DNA from 3 places in the Paenibacillus sp. F024 genome. Region 2 is predicted to be linked to each of the others. Evidence: riboswitches for the same ligand, from Rfam matches in the RefSeq annotation. Region 2 holds a riboswitch; each other region holds the start of a gene.
The links. A riboswitch is a leader RNA that binds a small molecule or an ion and turns the genes downstream of it on or off. The one in region 2 is predicted to bind cyclic di-AMP.

Region 1 (6,921 bases), on a different contig from region 2:
CGAAGAAATAAAAGGAATACTATCCCCCATTTTTCTGTCAATCGTGACCAAGGGTGAACGCAGGCTCATGTATTCTTCCACTTCCAGGGTATGGCTGCCCATAATAATGCCATCCACCCGATTGCGCTTCAGCATCTCGATATAATCTTTTTCTTTCACAGGGTCCAAATGCGAATTGCAGAGCAGGACCTTGAAGCCATTCTGATAAGCATGATATTCCACATGATTCGCAAGCTCTGAGAAAAAAGGATGTGAGACGTCAGGAATGATCAAACCGATGATGTTGGACTGCTTGCGCAGCAGTGAACGCGCAATCTCGTTTGGTTGATATGCCAGTTCATCCATCGATTGATACACTTTGCTGCGAGTCGCCTCGCTGATATAACCCCGGTTGTTCAGCACGCGCGATACGGTCGTTACCGATACGCCTGCCTTCTTTGCCACATCATGAATAGTCGCCATAACTACCTCTTATCACGGTTTAAGGATGGTTTTATATATCAGAACTATATCTTAATGATTGCAGCTTCACAAGGCAAGTATTAAAGATACACACATGTGGACAACTTAATTTGTGGATATGTTAACACAATCGAAAAAATAGTTGTACAGTGTGAATAAAATGATTGTTAATGATGTGGATAAGATTGTGGATAAAAAGCCGAACCTATCTCATGAACTCATGGACGGCTTCGAGAATTCAGAAGGACCGGACAAATGTGGTATGATAAAAAGATCACGAAAAGCAAGAAAGGAAGGACTACGCCATGAACCAGACGACGACGAAAAAGCAAGACATACTGGATGCCTTTTATTTCAGACATGCTACCAAACAATTCGACCCGACGAAAACCATTTCCGATGAGGATTTTCAGTTTATTCTGGAAACCGGAAGATTATCCCCAAGCTCCGTCGGCTTTGAGCCTTGGAAATTCCTGATCGTTCAGGACGAAGCTTTGAGAGAAAAGTTAAAAAAGGTGTCCTGGGGAGCACAGGGACAGCTTCCGACGGCCAGTCATTTCATGATCATTCTTGCCCGGAGAAACGTAAGATACGATTCCGACTATGTATACAACCTTTGTAAAAATGTAAAGAAGATGCCACCTGAAACATTGGAACGCATCCCGACCGTATATCGAAAATTCCAGGAATCGGATCTTCATTTGCTTGATAATGAGCGAACCTTGTTCGATTGGGCCTGCAAGCAAACCTATATCGCCCTTGCCAACATGATGACCGCGGCGGCTCTGATCGGGATTGATTCCTGTCCCATTGAAGGCTTCGATTTTGATGAGGTGCACAAGATTCTCGATGAGGAAGGACTGCTGGAAAACGGAAATCTGGACATATCGGTCATGGCCGCATTCGGATACCGCGCCCAAGACCCGCATCGTCCGAAGTCAAGACAAAACCTGGAGGATATTGTTCAGTGGATTAAATAAACCGGCGCAACAAGCGCCTCCCGGATCGCGCATTGCGATTCGGGAGGCGCTTGTTTATTATCTCAAGATGATATGATTTGGAGCCAACCAAGGTTCGGATACTGCTGCGTATGCTTTCCTCCGCTTCAGGTGCAAGCGGGGGCGGCAATCCGAAATTGAGAAAAGTAAAAACTTCTTATCACCGATTCGAATAAAATTATAAGACCGATTTCACGGCTTGCCACAAAGCGTCGCATAGCTCGCGAGCCTTCACTTCAAGACTTGAAGTCTGGATCAGCCATTCATTGGACAGGTTGTCAACCCGAAGGGAACTATCGTATTGGTGCAAATAAGCCATCATTTGTCCTATCGTTAATAACGGAAGCGCCTTCTCTTTCTGAAAACCGTCCATGTAATAGATCATCTCTTCTTGTCCGGCAAAGAAAATGTATTCCCCTTCTTCCGGAGTCCATTGTTGACGCAGCTTATCTTCTTGTTCTTTGGAAAGCTGCTGCAAATGAGCGGAAGTAATTCTCTGCATCATGGCATGTTCCTCTCGTGGGGCTCTATTTTCTTACTTTTTCGTTTATCCAAAACCTCTTCTTTGGTAGGAACAGTGAATTCACTTTTAGGCCGGGTCCACCCATCGTCACAATAACAAAAACCCTGTTCATCCTTATATAAAATTTCGACGACTTTTCCATCTTTGGTTTTCATGATCATGACTTCATGGCATCTCCTTTTTAAAGAAGAGCTTCGTCTTAACCGGCTCCTCCTTTAAAAATCTCCACATCAAAAAACCCGCAATTAGCAGCATGATCGCATTTGCGTTTAACGATCAACAGCTATATGGCGGGTCTAAAAAACAAAAAAGACCCGTTATACGGGTCCACGTTACCGAGCATTCGTACAAAACAACGAATTGTGACCCATCCAACTGCTGACGAGGTTAGCTGCCGGGCTCGGGAAAGATGGTTCCCTACAATCTATTGATTCGCCCCAGAAAATTGGTTCCCCCGCTTTCCGATGACTCGGAAATTAAGCGTAATAATATAATACCCAATAGTTAAATATTCGTCAATCAAAGAAAACTTTTATTTCTATTTATGATAATATTTAACAAATTCACTCCCTGAGAACCTGCCTGTTCTTGACCATGCAAGTGCCCCATCGATTCGTCCGCTCCACCCACTTGCATTCGCCGCTACAAAGATGCCGACCTCAATACAAAGGCGGTTAGTAATCCGTCAGAAGAGACTCTTCCTTCATATCCGGCCTTTTTCCCATTTATAAATCCGGCTCTGTTCCTTGGCTTAAACCTTTCTTAAAAATCACCCGCAAAAATATTGACAATGATTCTCATTGTCATTTAATATAAAAGAGTTCCTTCACCATCTTTCTCCAGATACTCGGAACTTTGAGGGCATGCGCATGTACGCTCCAGATTCGTTATATCAACGTTCTGTCGGCTATCTCATTGGAACGCCCTTGGACTCCGATATTCGAGACTTTCCCGTTTTAATGGCTGTAAAAAGTTGTTGATCGGGAATGGATAAAGGACGGCAGACAGCAGCAGATTTAGAATTCAAGGAGTCGATCTATTTGTTAACCCTGTTTAAGAAAAGCTTTGTTAGTCTACTGGCACTCGTCATCCTCTCTGTTTTGGCGCTAACGGGATGCGGCGCGAATCAAACAGCAAGCCCTGGTCCAAATCCAGCTGAGTCTACCCCCGCAGCCGAACCCGCAACAAACGCGGTTATCCGAATCGGGTATATTAATATTATTTCAATGGCACCGGCGATTATTGCAGAAAAGCAAAAGCTCATGGAAGCGCAAGGCATCAAAGCTGAGTTTTATCCTTTTGCCAACGGTCCTGATCTCAACAAAGCTTTATCTTCCGGCAAGCTCGACTTTGCCTATACCGGTATTCCCGTTGCCGTGAATTGGGCTTCACGCGGTGCGGATATTGAGGTCATCGCCAAAGTCGGAGACGGTACATTCGGTCTGTTAGCTAAAGAAAATCCGGCATCCTCCCAAGACTTTGTTTTTAAAGGCAAAAAGATCGGATTTTTAGGAAAAGGCACAGGCTCTGATATTCTTCTGCGCGGTTTCTTATTGCCGGAGGAAAAGCTGGATGATACCTCTGTACATCTCATGGAAATGCCGTTCAACAATATGGAGCAAGCCATCAACAACAATACGGTGGATGCGGCTCTCTCCAGCGAACCGTTCGTTACCTTCGCCGAATTGCGTGGATTAAAGGTCGTTAAAGAACTGCCGGACCCTGCGATCGTTGTTCTGGTTCACAAAACCTTTGCCAAAGACCATGAAGATTTAGTGGAAAAGTTCATGCAGGGACATCTGGCCTCCATTGCTTATATGAACGAGCACAAGAAGGAATCGGCGGAAATTCTCTCCAAATCGTTCAATGTCCCGGAAATTAAAGCGGCGGATGGAAAAACCCGGACTCCTGCCGAAGTCATGGAAATCGCTTTGACGAAGCATCAGTTTGCAGCCCGGTTTACGGATAGCGATTTTGCGTTCTATCAGCAAATTGCCGATGCGAATCATCGTTTGAAGCTGATCGATCAACCTCTGGACATCAAAACCATCATGAATTTGACCTGGATTAAACCGTAACGAATACCTTTGAAGACACACTTTACACCATGGAAGATCCATTCATAGAATCATAAAAGGCCGCGTCATAAGTCATTTCGGATGACTTGTGGCGCGGCCTTTATTTCAGCCGGACAAAACCGTTATTTTTGATTTTGCTTCACGATGAGATCGACCAGAACGTCGAGCTGCTTCTCTAAATTGAGCCCGTCGGTCATCCAGAATTGTTTATAATCCAAATAATAAACGTGGTTATGCTTCACAGCGGGAAGGGTTTTCCAAACGGCTCCATTCGCCACTTCCTTTGCCCGTTCAGCTCCACCGTCCGGTTCGTATACCGTAATAAACATATGATCGGCGGCAAAGTCGGGCAGTACCTCCAAGGAAATGTCTTTTCCTTTGCCATCCGGGAAGATTTCCTTTGCTATTTTGTCCTGAGGCTTGTATTTGAACATCTCGAACAGATTGTAGCCCGCATCGCGTGTTTGGGGCCATACCCAAAGGTTTTTTGCCCAAATGGAGTAGCTTCCTACCGTTTCGTCCGGACCGATGATGCCGTTTAATTTGGCCTTCGCTTCTTCAGCCTTTTGCTTATATCGGGCAATGAAGGCTTCCGCTTCTTTTTCTTTGCCAAGCAGCATTCCGAAGGTTTTCACTTCTTCAAGGGGGTCCCCGCCATCCAGGACCACGGAAGGAAGCGCCACGGTAGGAGCGATTTTTTTCAGCTGCTCAACCGTTTCAGACGGTAAATACGTCGGCACAATAATTAAATCCGGATTCAGCTCCAGTACCTTCTCAACGGATACGTCCCCGACATCGGCTACGCCTTCAAGCTCCTTCTTCAGAAGAACGGAATTGTTTAAAGCGATCGAACCGGCGCCAACCGGTTTGACCCCGAGCGCGAGCAGATCTCCCAAGAATGTAATGGCAGCGATTCGCTCCGGATGAACCGGTACTTCAATGTCTCCATTGGCCGCTTTAAATATCTTCGTATTTTTGCCGTCCTCAGAGGATGAACCGTCGGCCTGCCCCGACGGAGCGCCCGACGGCCCGGATCCCGCTTGACCGCCGCAGGCTGTGAGAACCATCATAAGCAATATCAGCAGGCTGAGGATCAGCTTCTTTTTTTTCATCAAAAACACAACATTTCCCTCCATATATCCAAGATAATTTTCAAGACTTCGCATGCGCCAGCAGGTAAAGAAAATATGGCGCTCCAATCACGGCAACGATGATGCCTGCCGGAACCTCTGACGGCTGTACAATCCAACGGCCCAGTGTATCCGCCACAATAAGCAGCAAAGCTCCAATCCATGCGGACGCCGGCAGCAGCATTTGATGCTTCGACCCGACAAGCCTTCGCGCCAAATGCGGACCGATCAGCCCGATAAACCCGATGCCCCCGCTCACCGCTACACATGACCCGGCCAAGCCCACCGATGCGGCCAACAGCATAAGCCTTTCCCTCTCAACCGGCGCTCCGAGCCCGAGGGCGGTCTGCTCACCCAAATTCAGCACGTTCATCACGCGGGCTTTGTAAAACACAAACGGCAGAAGCACTGCAATCCATGGCAAAAGAGCAAGCACAAACTTCCAGTTCGAGCCCCATATACTGCCTGCGAGCCAGGTGGCCACAAACTGATATTGACTCGGATCAAACCGCTGCGTCAGAACGATCATTGCCGCACTTATGCCTGTGGCTACGGCAATCCCGGTAAGCAGCAGCCTTGTCGGCGTAATTCCCTCATGGCGTTTGTATGCAAGAATGTAGATCAGTGCGGCGGTGAGTCCCGCACCCGTAAAAGCGATCACCGGAAGCCAAGTGACCGGTACAGCGGCTGAAGTCGGAAATAAAAAAATAAACAGCATCACCATCAAACCCGCACCTGCGTTAATGCCAAGAATACCGGGGTCAGCCAGCGCGTTGCGGGTGATGCCCTGCAGAATACAGCCGGACACGGACAGGCCCGCACCTGCCAGAACGGCAATGATAATGCGGGGCAAACGGAATTCAAACAGAATCAATTCCTGTTTTTCTGTTCCCCATCCCATTAACGTCCTCATCACATCAAGCGGAGACAGACGAATATGTCCGGTGTTCATGCTGATGATGAAAGCGGCGATAATCAGAATGGCAACGATGGCCATAACGATAAAACCGCGTGTTGTTCTTCGTTTTTCCAGAACGGATTCCGGCGTGATTCCCATTACAGCCCCCTCCTTTCTTTACGCGCGAGGCAGAGAAAGAAAGGAACCCCGATGAAAGCGATGAGCGCACCTAACGGCGTTTCGAAAGGTGGATGAATCATTCTTGCCGCCAGGTCGGCAAAAACCATGAGAAGACTTCCCAGTACGGCCGAGCAAGGAATGATCCACCGGTAATCAACTCCGACCAGAAGCCGGGCTGCATGAGGAATCATCAGGCCGACGAAACCGATGGTGCCAACGACAGAAACCGCCGCACCGGCAAGAATAAGGACGATCACCAATCCCATAAGCTTGACCAGCTCCGTGCGCTGGCCAAGTCCAGCCGCAATCTCTTCCCCGAGGCTTAGCAGCGTGATGGAACGGGACAGCAGCGTGGCGGCAATCATCCCGCCGAGAACCCAGGGAAGGATGATCCGCAATTCATTCCATTGGGTGCCCGCCAGCCCTCCCGCATACCAGAAAGCCAGATCTTGAGCAATATTATAATAGATCGCGATGCCTTGGCTTAGCGCCGACAGCAACGCGGTGACGGCCGCACCGGCAAGGACAAGGCGAACCGGTGTCAGCCCGCCGGCCGCCGAAATACCGATGCCATAGACCAAACCGGCCCCAAGTCCGGCTCCCAGAAAAGAACACACCATCAGATAAATAAAAGGAAGGCCGGGAAATAAGG
Region 2 (6,921 bases):
ACCTATAAATTAAAGCATGCCGTGTTTGAAGAGCTGATCACCCGGCTGCTGCAAGGGGAAATTCGGGAATCTTTGGCTGTGCTTATTGATGAGGCGATTGCGCAAAGCGAGACGATGTTTGATTTGTTCGGGCGCAAAAGCAAGGAAATTCCCGGTTCGGACCGGAAGGAGCTGCTGCTCGACGATCAGCTGCTTCAAGAGATTCACCGGTTCCGGGCGCTGCTTACGGCAATAGAAGAAGAGCTCGTGTTTGAAAGCGGTCTTCATACATTAAATGAATATCAGCTCCGCATTGTCGAGGAGCATCTGGAAATGATGCAGAAAGCATTGAGTCTGTTTCAGCGCCCGGAGTCCTTCGTATGCTGGCTGACGGAAAGCGAGAGCGGGCTGACACTGGTGATTATGCCAAGAACGGTCATGGAAGTGCTTCGAGAGCAAGTGTTTAGTACCAAAATGCCGATCGTATTTTCATCGGCTACCTTATCCGTCGACGGCTCCTTCCGATATGTGACGGATAGTCTCGGAATTGAGCAGTATTTATCCTTTTCCGTGGCTTCTCCTTACGATTACGAACACCAAATGGAAGTGATCGCGCCCTCATGGGCCGCCGGCGGGACCTTTGCAGAGAAGATGGAGGCTGCTGTCTCGCTGCTTAAACGGACGGAAGGCAGAGCTTTGCTTCTGTTCCCGACGAAAGGGGAATTGCAGCGGTTTAAACAGGAGATCACGCTGTATCCGGATTTCATCGGCACAATGCGCTTCTTGTTTGAAGGCGATCAGGAAATCAGCCATCTTATCGCTTCCTTCCAGCATGATGAACAGAGTGTTCTTTGTGCCGTCAGCTTGTGGGAAGGGCTTGATGTGCCGGGACCTTCGTTGTCTAATGTCATAATATGGTCACTGCCTTTTCCGCCTCAGGATCCGGTCTTTATGGCCAAACGACGCGCGTCGGCTTCTCCTTTTGAAGAGGTGGATTTGCCTTATATGCTTTTGCGACTACGGCAAGGGATGGGGCGTTTGATTCGTTCCCGTGAGGATCGGGGAATTGTGGCCATTCTAAGCCCGGAACTACAGGAGCAGCCCATGCTGCGAACCCATGTGGAAGCTGTGCTTCCCTCTGGAGTGAAGCTCAAGGAATCGCTTGCTTAGACGGCGTTGGTAAACTTTGTGTCATGAAATACACACGGTATCCGTGTTACAATGGTTTCCGTTCCTTCTTGGGAACGCGACATCATAAAAGGCCGAAGCTTATTCTAAGCACGGGGGAACCCATGAACTTGGGGTGAAGCCACAGCAGTGGCCGGGTGATTGCTCTTTGACCCGAATCCGACAGCTAACCTCGCAGGCCGCACAAAGGAGAGGAATGCAGTGAAAGGTTTCAAAAAATTGGTTTTGACAGGCGTTTTGGCACTTGGCCCGATCATCGGCGCAGGCGTGGTTTCCGCTGCTCCGTCGTATACGGTATCCGGTAAAGATACGATGTGGACGATCTCGCAAAAATACGGAGTCAGTCTGAAGTCGCTTATTGCCGCGAATCCTCAAGTGGCTAACCCAAATATAATATGGCCCGGAATGGCACTGAATATACCTGGTAAGGCAGCAGGTACAGGATCGGGCAACGGTTCGCAGCAGGGGACAGGCAGCACGACACAGTCTTCTTACGCCAGCCAAGTGGTAAGCCTGGTGAACCAAGAACGTGCCAAAGCCGGTTTGCAGCCGCTTGCCAGTGACAGCGCATTGACCAAGGTAGCTTTGGACAAAGCGAAGGATATGTATGAGAAAGGTTATTTTGACCACACTTCTCCGACCTACGGGTCTCCATTCGATATGATGCAATCCTACGGTATTCGGTTTTCTTATGCAGGCGAGAATATAGCCAAGGGACAAAGAACTCCACAAGAAGTCATGAACGCATGGATGAACAGCCAAGGACACCGTCAAAACATTCTGAGCCCCAACTTCAACAAAATTGGAGTGGCTTATGTCAATGGCGTGTGGGTACAGGAGTTTATTAAAAACTAATAGAAATATGAACGAAAGACCGTCACATTGGACGGTCTTTTTTGGCGTTCCTTCAGAATCTGAAAACTTAAATTTTTATTGCTGGCATCTATAGGATGTGATAGATTTTAGTGGACATGGAAATGAATGGTGGGGGGAAGGGGATAATGAAGCAGGTCAAGCATTTAAAGAGAAGGGTACTGAAGGTATCCGCCGCATTTCTGCTGATTGGAGCACTGTTCGTTTCCGGTACGTCTCCGGCAGGGGCGCAGGGTCAAGATTCGATTCCGGCTGTCGTACAGCAAACGACATCCTCAGTCGTAGCGATCATCGGCAAACCGAGCGAGAGCAAAAGGGCATGGGAGCAAAGCCGTTATAACCTGGCTCATGGAACCGGAGTCATTGTACGCAGCGAAGGATACATATTAACGAATGCGCATGTCGTAAAGGATATGAGCAATATCATCGTGGTTACCTCCGACGGCAAATCATACCCGGGGAAAACAACGCATTACGATGAGGAAAGCGATCTGGCTTTGGTCAAAATCGTTGCTTCCGGATTAACCGCCGCAAAGTTTGCCGACCCGAAAAATATCCGGGTCGGCGAATCGGTCATGGCGATCGGTACACCGTTGTCCTTTGCCCTCAGGAACTCCGTTACCTCCGGCATCGTCAGCGGAATGGAACGTTCGGTCCAATCCAAATACCAGCTGATCCAGACCGATGCGGCGATCAATCCGGGCAACAGCGGCGGAGCACTGGTAAATATGAAGGGCGAGGTTATCGGAATCAATACGTTAAAGTATGTGGAGTTCGGCGTGGATAGCTTGGGTTTTGCAATTCCGGTAGATACGGTTCAGTATGTTCTCGATCATTTTTTCAAGTACGGGAAAGTGAAGCGGCCTTATCTTGGGCTTGAACTGGGCGAAAGCTGGGAGGCGGTCGTCGGTCTGCCGTCATCGGCCGGTCTTGAAGTGACCTACGTCGATCCCGATTCACCCGCGGCGCAAGCAGGGGTGAAGCAGGGGGATGTGCTTCAATCCATCAATTCCGTCAAAACCAGCAATTTAGTGGAATATAATGAAGCGTTAAAGAAATATTTGCCTGATCAAAGCATTGTTTTGACCCTTCTATCGGGCAGCCAAACAAAGAATATCGAAGTGAAACTAGAGGAAGATCTTTCCGCAGTGACCAAGCTGGTGCAGGATGCCGGGGGCGCTTCGATTGATGCGGACCAAGGAAAAACCTGGATCGGCGACAGTCACTTTGGCTGGTCTTTGAAATATCCGGCCGGCTTAATCAAGTTTAGTCAATCCGATAACGGAAACAACGTTGTCTTTGGGGATGCCAAAGGGGAATTTGCGATCAACATTTCCATTGATGAAAAGCAAAGCAAGGATCTGTCTCCGCAGGGGCTGCTTCGCAAGCTGACCCAGCATACAGGAGATACGATATTGGAGAAACGGTATATGAATGAAAAACCTCACGCCTACGCCAAGCTCATATCCAAAGGGGATTACGGCGAATATTATGAAGCCAGAGCCTACCAGAAAGAAGACAAAATCTTCTACCTGACTTTGGTCGTAGAAAAGGAGGATAATTACCTAAACGGCATGAAACGAAACAGCTATACCGATCTTCTCGATACCTTTGTGCTTTCATTCGATGCTGCGGATACTACGCTGAAGGATATCTCGGCATATCAGGGTCAAAATACGATAACTACGGAATATGGCCTGGCCTTTGACGTCCCTTCGGATTGGAGCAAGCATGGATGGGGAAGTGGACTGCACTTCTCGAGTGAGGACGGCAAAAAAAACCTGTCGGTGAATATCACTTCCGCGGCATCGGGCGATACGCTTGAGCAATGGTCAGCACGTCAGGAGCGCCGGTTTGTTGAAAGCTACTCGGAGGGATATCGCGAGGTTCGGGGAGCGAAGGAAACGACAGCAGGGGGAACAGCTGCGATAGAAAACGTGTATGCCTATACAATGGGAGATAAATGGGAGCAGGCCCATGTCGTTTATATCATCAAAGATAAATATAAATACGAGCTGCAGGCTTCATATCCGAAAAACGAAAGCGCCGAGATGGAAGAGCTGCTGACGGAATTGCTCGAATCCGTTCAATTTTCCAAGGACACTATAAACCGCTCTCTTGGGGTGATTGAGGATATGAACGATCTGCTTGATCCGAACAAGGCCGCAACATTTGTAAGCGAAAAGTACAAATATTCTATTCAAATCCCGGAGCTATGGTTCAACGGCTATGAAAGCGAGCAGGATCATGGCTTTAACTCGTTTAGTTTCGAGGGAGGCAGTCTGACGATCGACGCCGACGATCAATCCGATTTCGCTGAAGCCGCAGCCAGGATAGAGCAGGATCACAAGAAAAATGCCGGAATCGATGCGAACTATAAATATACGGTTTCCGAGGAGACGCTTTTTGGTACGGCCGTCAAAAAATTCAGCACTCATTATAAAAGCCGGAATGTCCCGTATGTCTTAAACGAATACGTATTTGAGAAAAACGGAATCATCTATACCGTAACGATTCGCATTAATGATGCCGTCAAGACCGAGGCGCAGTGGAAACGGTTGACGGATGCGTTGAACTCCATGCAATTTTCATAAGAATGAAAACAATCCTGTGAAAAAGAGCCGATTCGGCTAGCGGGGCTGCCGCAGCGATTCGATATTATGTAGATTTACAAAGCGGATAAATAACAAAAATAGGACTTACGGCAAACCTTTGAATCCAGAGGAACTTTCCTCTGGGTTTTATTATGCAGACCAGCTTCAAACGGCCGAGCTCAGGGTAAAAGGTAAAGGGGTTCGGAACCGATTCGTTTTGAACGTCTGACATAAGTCAAGCTTGTCTGTGCATATACAATATACGGAAAGACGATTGCCATATAAGCATTTCTAAACGGTATAGATGCCATTCGAAGCTTGATAACAAATGTCCGGGAGTGTTATGATTATTTTATTTGAGACATTGAGATATAAGGATGTTGATGGAGTTGACTAAAGTAAACATAAATGGGCTTGACATCCATTATTCCGTTGTCGGCACAGGACATGAGGTGGTGATGCTGCATGGCTGGGGCACCAACCTGCAAACCTTTCATGCGATTCAGCAGCATTTATCGCCGCATTTTAAAGTGTATGCCATTGATTTCCCTGGGTTTGGCGAAAGCGACACGCCACCTGAACCGTGGGGGGTTACCGAATATACGAATCTGCTGGCTTCCTTCATTGAGTCGCTGGGGATTACAAATCCGATTCTGATCGGTCATTCCTTCGGCGGTAGGGTCTCAATTAAATATGCCGCTTCGAATCCTGTGAAGAAGATGATTTTGACCGGAAGCGCGGGAATCAAGCCAAAACGCAGCCTGAATTATTATGTGAAGGTATATTCGTTCAAAACGGCCAAAAATTTGCTCAAGCTTCCGGGCTTAAACCGATTTTCGGAGCGTATATTGAACCGGATGCGGGCCAAGTTCGGCTCCAGCGATTACAAGAATGCATCAGGAGTGATGCAGCAAACGCTGACGAAAGTCGTCAACGAGGATCTGCGGCACCATCTTCCTCATATTAAAGCATCAACCTTATTAATCTGGGGCGAGAACGATACGGCTACCCCTGTCTCGGATGGTAAATTGATGGAACAAATGATACCGGATGCCGGTCTGGTTGTGCTGAAGAACTCCGGCCATTTTTGTTATTTGGAAAAGGGCCGGGAGTTTATCGTCATCGTAGACCATTTTTTGGCAAAGGATAAGGGAGGCAGTCATGTTTGAGCTAGTTCTTGTGTTAGCTTCGCTGTTTTGGCTGGGGCATGCTGTCCTGCGCCTTCTCAACGGCGTACATATGCTTCAATTGAATTCTTACCGCAATGAGCGGTTTATGGGATGGTTTAAAGGTCATGTGAAGGACCGGCTATCCTTAAGAGAGTGGATCCCGTTATTGGCTTTTGCCGCGCTGCTGTTTCAAGCGCCGATGCTTGGTCTAATCCTTTGGACGCTCTTTTATGCGATTTTGGTATGGCTGCGGCCCAAGAAGCAGGAGAAAAAGAAGCTCGTCTACACGGCTAGGGTGAAGCGGCTGCTCGTGACGATCGGCGTTCTGGTTGTGGCAGCCTTGGCGGTTTCCCTGACGCTTGCAGCCGCTGGCGACCGCTTCGGACCGTTCATTTTATTGTTCGCCGTTGCGCTGCTGTCCGACATGGTGGTTCTGGCGGCCAATACGATCAACCTGCCTATCGAGAACCGGATCAACCGCTACTATTTGAATGACGCCGAACGGATTGTCCGGCAGATGAAGCAGCTGACAGTGATCGGGATTACCGGCTCGTACGGGAAAACAAGCGTGAAGCATTTTCTGAATACCCTGCTCAGCCAAGTGCACGAGGTGCTGGTGACGCCGGAAAGCTACAATACGCCGATGGGCGTAACCAAGACGGTACGGTCGATGCTGCGTCCTACCCACCGGTTCCTTATTACCGAGATGGGGGCGAAGCAAACCGGAGATATCCGTGAGCTGTGCGAGCTGGTCAGCCCCAAGATCGGCATTTTGACTGCCGTTGGGCCTCAGCATCTGGAAACATTCAAGACACTGGAGAACGTCCAGCGGACCAAATTCGAGCTTGGCGAAAGCCTGCCGCCGGACGGCATCTTGTTTTTGAATATGGACGACGAGAATATCGCTTCGTATCGCGGAAACATCGTGGCGAGAACGGTAAGTATCGGAATACACCGGCAGGATGTCGATTATCGTGCCCAGAATATTCAATATAGCAGCAAAGGCGCAGCATTTGACCTCATAAGGAAGGACGGCTCGACTCTCTCCTTCGAGACGAGTCTGCTTGGCGAGCATAATATTTATAACCTCCTTCTGAGCATTGCCGTTAGTTTGGAAC
Region 3 (6,921 bases), on a different contig from region 2:
CCAGTAGATTTCATCATAATAAAGTTTCCCCTCTCCAAGAAGTTATAAGTTTATGAAGCATTGTGGAAGAAAATTAATCGTCATGATTCGACATAATTCTTTACGATTTATGATACCAACCATTCCCAAAATAGTCAACAAAAAAATGCATGGATTTTATGTTATTTTATGGAATCCAGCTCTATATTTGCTATAAGTTGAAGGAAAAATCGAAGATATTGTGAATTAACACACACTTTTATGAAGCGCACTGTCACGAAAAATACGATTTTTCAGTAATATATGAAATGGGTTATTTACAATATGAAGAAAAAAATGACAATTAAATTCGACACTATTCGACATTTCATTTGAATTTATTAAGATTTCTTGTCGAATCATAGTTCAATGTTTAAGGAGGAAGACTATGAATGCGCCGTTGAAAGAAGAAAAGGTATTTAAGGATCCTGTACATAAGTATGTTTATGTGCAAGACCAAACCATTTGGGACCTGATCAATACAAAGGAGTTTCAAAGACTGCGTCGTATTCGTCAGCTCGGCACATGCTTTCTGACTTTTCACGGGGCAGAGCACAGTCGGTTTTCTCATTCACTTGGCGTTTATGAAGTCACACGTAAAATCATATCCCAGTTTGAGCGGAATCAATACGAGGATTGGCCGAAAGAGGAGCGGCTGCTTTGCTTATGCGCCGCTTTGCTGCATGACGTTGGACACGGGCCGTTCTCTCATTCAATCGAAAAAACGTTCGGCACTCACCACGAAGAATGGTCGTGCCGAATTGTTCTGGGAGATACAGAAGTCAATCAAGTGCTGCGTCGCGTCTCTCCGGCCTTCCCTCAGCAAGTGGCCGACGTCATCTCCAAAACCTATCACAAAGAGATCGTCGTGAGTCTTGTATCCAGCCAATTGGATGCGGACCGGATGGATTATTTGATTCGAGACGCTTATTTTACCGGGGTCAATTACGGTACCTTTGATTTAGACCGTATATTGCGGGTTATGCGTCCGTATCAAGGTCATATTGTAGTCAAAGAGAGCGGCATGCATGCTGTCGAAGATTATTTGATGTCACGCTACCAAATGTATTGGCAGGTTTATTTTCACCCGGTAACCCGCAGTGCTGAAGTGGTGCTCCAAAACATTTTTCAAAGAGCCAAAAAGCTTTATGAAGAAGGATATTGGTTTCAATTCATGATTGCGCCTCTCCATAAGCTGTTTAAACAGCAGCTGTCGGTCGACGAATATTACTTTTTGGATGAAGCGTTTATGCAAACGGTACTGCTGCAGTGGTCCATGGAAGAGGATCCGATTTTATCCGATTTGTGCTCCCGGTTTTTACAGCGGCGGTTGTTCAAATATATAACGCTTGAGCGTTCTGATACCCGACTGTCCGATCAATTGGGAGGCCTGATGCGAAGCCTTGGAATCGACCCCGATTATTACCTGAAAATTGATTTCCCATCGGATCTGTCGTATGATGTGTACCGTCCCGGCGAACAGGATGAAAAGCTGCCTATCCTGCTGCTGGATTCCAAAAACACGCTGTCGGAAATCTCCCGGAAATCAGAGATTGTCCGCTCGATCAGCGGTATTCATATGGGTAAATTCCATTTGTATTACCCTGAAGAATTGCTGCTGAATCATGTGCAGGAATTGGACGCTGATGTTCGCATCCTGTTAGGTCTGTCCTAACTCACATTAACGTAATGGTGAAAAGGAGATTGTTATGTTAATCGACACCCATGTGCACTTAAACGTGCAAGCTTTCGATGAAGATCGACACGAAGTGATCGCAAGGGCAAGAGAGAACGGAATTGGTCGAATGATCAATGTCGGCTTTAATCGGGAAACCATTCCCAGCTCGATCGCCTTGGCGGAAAAATATGACTTTATCTATTCGACCGTAGGTTGGCATCCGACGGACGCAAAGGATATGACCCCAGAGGATTTGGAATGGATCGAATCGCTTTGCCGGCATGAGAAGGTAGTAGCCATTGGAGAAATCGGTCTGGATTACTATTGGGACACGTCTCCCAAGGATGTACAAGCCCGAGTGTTTCGTGAACAAATCCGGCTCGCGCGAAAGCTCGGCATGCCGATCGTCATCCACAACCGGGATGCGCATCACGACGTTGTGCAAATTCTGCGCGAGGAGAAGGCGGCGGAGGTCGGCGGGGTGATGCATTGTTTCTCCGGAAGCTGGGAAACAGCCAAAATGTGCCTGGACATGAATTTCTATATCTCTTTTGGCGGACCGGTCACCTTTAAGAATGCAAAGCAGCCCAAGGAAGTGCTGGAAAAGGTTCCGCTGGACCGGCTGCTCATTGAAACGGACGCGCCTTACCTAGCTCCGCATCCGTATCGCGGAAAGCGAAATGAGTCGTCTTATGTTCGTCTTGTAGCCGAGACGGCAGCCCAAATCAAAGGGATCTCGCTGGAAGAATTGGCTGAAATTACATCCAAGAATGCCGTTTCAGTTTTCGGTATAAAGTGAATTTTCACACAAAATAGGACATGCCATTTTTTATCCAAAACAAGATAATCGAAGAAAACAGGATGAAAAACTATAAGCATCCAAGAGAAAGATGGTTTTGGTTCAATAAATTCTGAAAAATAATCAAAAATGATTATAATTCAAGCTTTTTTTCAAAGTTTGTATACTTTACAATTCAAGCCTTCGCATCGTACACTCAATATTAACTTCATACGATTGCCAAATTTCCAACATCGCTGAGTTCCGTAAGGGAACGGGGGAACCGCATCGCGGATATCACAGCGCTAGGCTGTTGATAGATGGGATGTTATTTTGGGGTGAATCTTGGGGCAGGAAGCTGCTCCCGAGTAGGGCGACTCTCAAGTCCGAATCCGTCAGCTAACCTCGTAAGCGTCTAGAGAGAGGTAACATTTGTCGTCGGCTTAACTTTTCATTTTCGGAAAATGAGAAAAGTCACGGGAAGGTTCCTCTTCTCCGCTGACTTTTTTTGTTTCCCCCGTCATTGGGATAAATGTCCAAGCCGGTTCATAAAATACAATTCCAGGAGGTCGATTTAGGCAAGTGCGGTTCTGATAGCCGTTGAAGCAAACGTTGGTAATTGGAGAAGAATAAACTTTACCATAGTCGCGTCAGATCAAATCATGCATAACACTCGGATGGCGGGGCTTTAAGGAGGACCGAACAAGTGGGAGTTGTGACACCAGAACAAACCCATGAAAGACGATCATCCAGCTTGTCCTTCGCATTGCGATGGAAGCATGAAAACTTGCGTATGATATCGATCATTGCACTCATATTATTCGCTATGACTTTCATGTTTTTGATCATGTATTACGGTACGTCAATCAAAAGCGTATCGGTGGTTGTAGACGGGAAAGAGCAAACTTTCCAAACGAGAGAAACAGTTCTGCAGCACATTCTGGATGAGCAAGGCATCTCTGTCGGAGAGCACGACCGTGTGTCGCATTCTTTGGAGGCTTCGATGGAATCGGGAGACCGAGTCATTATCGAGAAAGCCATGCCAGTACAATTGACAGACGGTGGACAAACAAAAACCGTATATACGACAGGGGAAACGGTGGAGCAGCTATTTGCGGATCAGAAGATCACGCTAAATGAGCTCGATAAGGTGACTCCCGCTTTAGATTCGGCGATAGACGAAAACAGCGAAGTCAAAATTGTCCGTGTTAAGAAAGATATCGAGGAAATCAAAGAACCGATCGCCTTCGAAACGGTGAAAAAGACGGAGCCGAAGCTGATCAGGGGCAAAGAACAGGTTGTTCAAGAGGGGCAAGAGGGAGTTCTGCTCAAAAAGAAAGAAAAAGTATATGAAGACGGTGTGCTCGTATCCGAACAGATCGTTGACGAAAAGGTTCAAGCTGAAAGTGTACAAAGGATTATTGCGGTCGGAACGAAGAATCCGGTAGTGACATTATCTTCGTCTTCGCCGACATTGGAGCAGTTGACCAAAAACGGAGTGAAATTTGACGTTAAACAGGTCATCAATAACGTGAAACTGACTGCGTACAGCGCGGGGCCGGCTTCCACAGGAAAGGATCCCGATCATCCGCAGTATGGAATCACGGCGTCAGGTGCGAGAGTAACGGAAGGTCGCACGATTGCAGTCGATCCAAAGGTTATTCCAATGGGCTGGTGGGTTTATATTGAAGGGCTGGGCTTCCGCAGAGCGGAAGACACCGGCAGCGCAGTCAAAGGGAATAAAATCGACGTTTATTTCGAAAGCCATGACTATGCCGTACGCTTCGGTACCAAACAAGGAGCAACCGTATATGTCATTGGTCCTAAGAAGCCGTCGGTTGATTAAGGATGGGCAATTAGGGCAGACTCATCATATATAGAACAGTTCAAGAAGAGGTACGGCTGACGTCCCTCTTCTTTTCTCTTGTTACGAAAGAAGGTACAATGGATTCATGATCAAAGAGATTATTGTGGTTGAAGGCAAGGACGATACGGTTGCGATCAAACGGGCTGTCGAAGCGGAAACGATCGAAACCGGCGGTTCGGCAATCAATAAAGAGGTGCTAAAGCGCATCCGGCTTGCGCAGGAACGCAGGGGCGTGATCATTTTTACCGACCCCGATCATGCAGGTGAACGGATACGCAAAATCATCGCCAGAGAAGTGCCGGGCTGCAAGCATGCATTCCTGACACAGGAGGAGGCCAAGAGCCGTGGCGACATCGGAGTAGAGAATGCATCGGTTGAAGCGATTCGCTTAGCGCTCGCTAACGTGCGAACGGATTATATGGCACAAGATTCGGATATTGAATGGGACGATCTGATGGAAGCCGGGCTAATCGTTCATCCGGCCGCAGCGGCCAGAAGGCTCGAAATGGGCAGACGCCTTGGTATCGGATATTGTAACGGAAAGCAGTTTTATCATCGCTGCCGCATGTTTCAAATTACAAGAGAAGAATTTGAGGCGGCACGGCGGTATTTGGATGAAAATGAGGGATAAGCCATGAATACCAATCACAATACAGATTCGGCGGGTGCAGGACAAGCGTCTTGGGAGGACATCGCTTCGCCGAAAAGAACCAAGGAACTGATGCAGAAGTTCGGCTTCACCTTGAAGAAAAGCTTAGGTCAAAACTTTCTCATCGATCATAATATTTTACATAAAATCGTCGCTGCCGCGGAGTTGACTCCTCAAAAGGGGGCGTTGGAAATCGGTCCCGGAATCGGGGCCTTGACACAGCAGCTTAGCAAGGCGGCAGGTCGGGTTGTGGCCGTTGAAATTGACCAAAGACTGCTGCCGATGCTCGAAGAGACACTATCCCCCTATCCTCAGACCACCGTAATCCACGGCGACGTGCTGAAGGTGGACTTAAAGGAGCTTTTCGAGAAGCTTTTTCAAGACGTCCCGCAGGTTAGTGTAGTCGCCAATCTCCCTTATTATGTGACCACTCCGATTATCATGAAGCTGCTTGAAGAAAAGCTGCCGCTCGAGAATATCGTAGTCATGATTCAGAAGGAAGTGGCCGATCGGATGGCTGCAAAGCCTGGGGGCAAAGAGTATGGCAGTCTTAGTATTGCGGTTCAGTATTACTGTATCCCCGAAGTCATAGCCATCGTCCCGCGCACTGTTTTTATCCCGCAGCCGAATGTAGATTCCGCCGTCATTCGGTTGAAGGTGAGGGAGAAGCCGCCGGTCGATGTGGATGATGAGGAATTTTTCTTTGAAGTGGTGCAAGCCAGCTTCGTGCAGCGGCGCAAAACGATATATAACAATCTGGCCGCGAAATATTTCACCAAGGAAACGAAGAGCAGCCTGGAAGCCATTCTACAAGCATCAGGCATCGAACCCTCCCGCCGAGGAGAAACCTTGTCTATGGCAGAATTTTCGGTATTAAGCCGGAATCTTGCCAAAGCCCTAAGCTCCAGTTAAATCTCGATATTGGGCTATATGGGCGAATCGCCTGCACCATTTGCCTATCCTCGCCATACGATAGACGAGGAGGCGATGCAGCCATGAAACAGGGAGACCTGGTCACTCGTAAGTCGTATGGCGGTGACATTGTTTTCAAAATACAAGAAATCGTGCAGCGGCAGGCGGTGCTTCGTGGAGTGGAGCTTCGGCTCTTGGCAGATGCTCCGCTTTTCGATTTGGAACCCGTTCCTCAGCTTGATCCTTTTCAATATTCGGGTACGCTACGACCGAAATGGATCGATGCCATGAGGCGAACGAATGCTTCTCAAATCCAAGCCGACCCCTACCAAACCGATAGCTGGGGAGCAAATACAATCCCGGGTGCAGCCCCCCATTCGCGATCGGATTATTTTGACGTGCCGGGTAAAGTGCTGCACTTGGATGGCGATCCGGTCTATTTGCGCAAATGCATGGCTTTATATGGAGAGCTCCGGGTTCCGGCAGAAGGATATTATGTGACGGAGGCCCATATGGCCGATGCGCTCTATCGCCTGCTGCCGCAAATCCAGCCCGATATTGTAGTTGTGACCGGACATGACGGTATTCTAAAGCAGCGGAGTTCGGGCGATGTGTCCGCGCTTAGCAGCTATAAAAATTCGCATAATTTCGTCAATGCGGTGCGCATCGCCAGACAATATGAAAAAAACCGTGATGCATTGACCATTATTGCCGGTGCCTGCCAATCCCATTTTGAAGCGCTGCTGCAGGCCGGCGCCAATTATGCCAGCTCCCCGGCCCGCGTATTGATTCACGCGCTTGATCCGCTGTGTGTGGCGGCTAAAGTCGCTTACACGCCCATTCGCGATACGGTGAATATAGTAGATGTCATCGGGCTTACGCACAGCGGTTTGGAAGGGCTCGGCGGGATCGAATCACGAGGCAGCTATCGACGAGGTGTACCCAAAATTCAATACGTGAATCAGACTTGAGCGCCGCAAGGTGCTTTTTCTTTTGCTGCTCCTAAATCGCGTGTTATT

Region 1: another riboswitch for cyclic di-AMP. It lies ahead of ACZYR9_RS09740 (hypothetical protein); the one in region 2 lies ahead of ACZYR9_RS17570 (CAP domain-containing protein).
Region 3: another riboswitch for cyclic di-AMP. It lies ahead of ACZYR9_RS24170 (resuscitation-promoting factor); the one in region 2 lies ahead of ACZYR9_RS17570 (CAP domain-containing protein).

The regions. Positions count from the first base shown of each region.
Region 1 covers NZ_JBVASZ010000007.1:64,690-71,610, reverse strand. The annotation lists gene ACZYR9_RS09750 (LacI family DNA-binding transcriptional regulator) at 1-462, opposite strand, end outside; gene ACZYR9_RS09745 (NAD(P)H-dependent oxidoreductase) at 768-1,442, shown strand; gene ACZYR9_RS09740 (hypothetical protein) at 1,639-1,965, opposite strand; cyclic di-AMP (ydaO/yuaA leader) riboswitch at 2,345-2,476, opposite strand; gene ACZYR9_RS09735 (ABC transporter substrate-binding protein) at 3,024-4,061, shown strand; gene ACZYR9_RS09730 (ABC transporter substrate-binding protein) at 4,184-5,173, opposite strand; gene ACZYR9_RS09725 (FecCD family ABC transporter permease) at 5,214-6,248, opposite strand; gene ACZYR9_RS09720 (FecCD family ABC transporter permease) at 6,248-6,921, opposite strand, start outside.
Region 2 covers NZ_JBVASZ010000017.1:49,099-56,019, reverse strand. The annotation lists gene ACZYR9_RS17575 (ATP-dependent DNA helicase) at 1-1,149, shown strand, start outside; cyclic di-AMP (ydaO/yuaA leader) riboswitch at 1,230-1,363, shown strand; gene ACZYR9_RS17570 (CAP domain-containing protein) at 1,369-2,022, shown strand; gene ACZYR9_RS17565 (S1C family serine protease) at 2,169-4,634, shown strand; gene ACZYR9_RS17560 (alpha/beta fold hydrolase) at 5,024-5,803, shown strand; gene ACZYR9_RS17555 (UDP-N-acetylmuramoyl-tripeptide--D-alanyl-D-alanine ligase) at 5,796-6,921, shown strand, end outside.
Region 3 covers NZ_JBVASZ010000040.1:8,805-15,725, forward strand. The annotation lists gene ACZYR9_RS24155 (AbrB/MazE/SpoVT family DNA-binding domain-containing protein) at 1-17, opposite strand, end outside; gene ACZYR9_RS24160 (HD domain-containing protein) at 407-1,693, shown strand; gene ACZYR9_RS24165 (TatD family hydrolase) at 1,728-2,495, shown strand; cyclic di-AMP (ydaO/yuaA leader) riboswitch at 2,720-2,904, shown strand; gene ACZYR9_RS24170 (resuscitation-promoting factor) at 3,181-4,320, shown strand; gene rnmV (ribonuclease M5) at 4,427-4,972, shown strand; gene rsmA (16S rRNA (adenine(1518)-N(6)/adenine(1519)-N(6))-dimethyltransferase RsmA) at 4,976-5,902, shown strand; gene yabG (sporulation peptidase YabG) at 5,986-6,873, shown strand.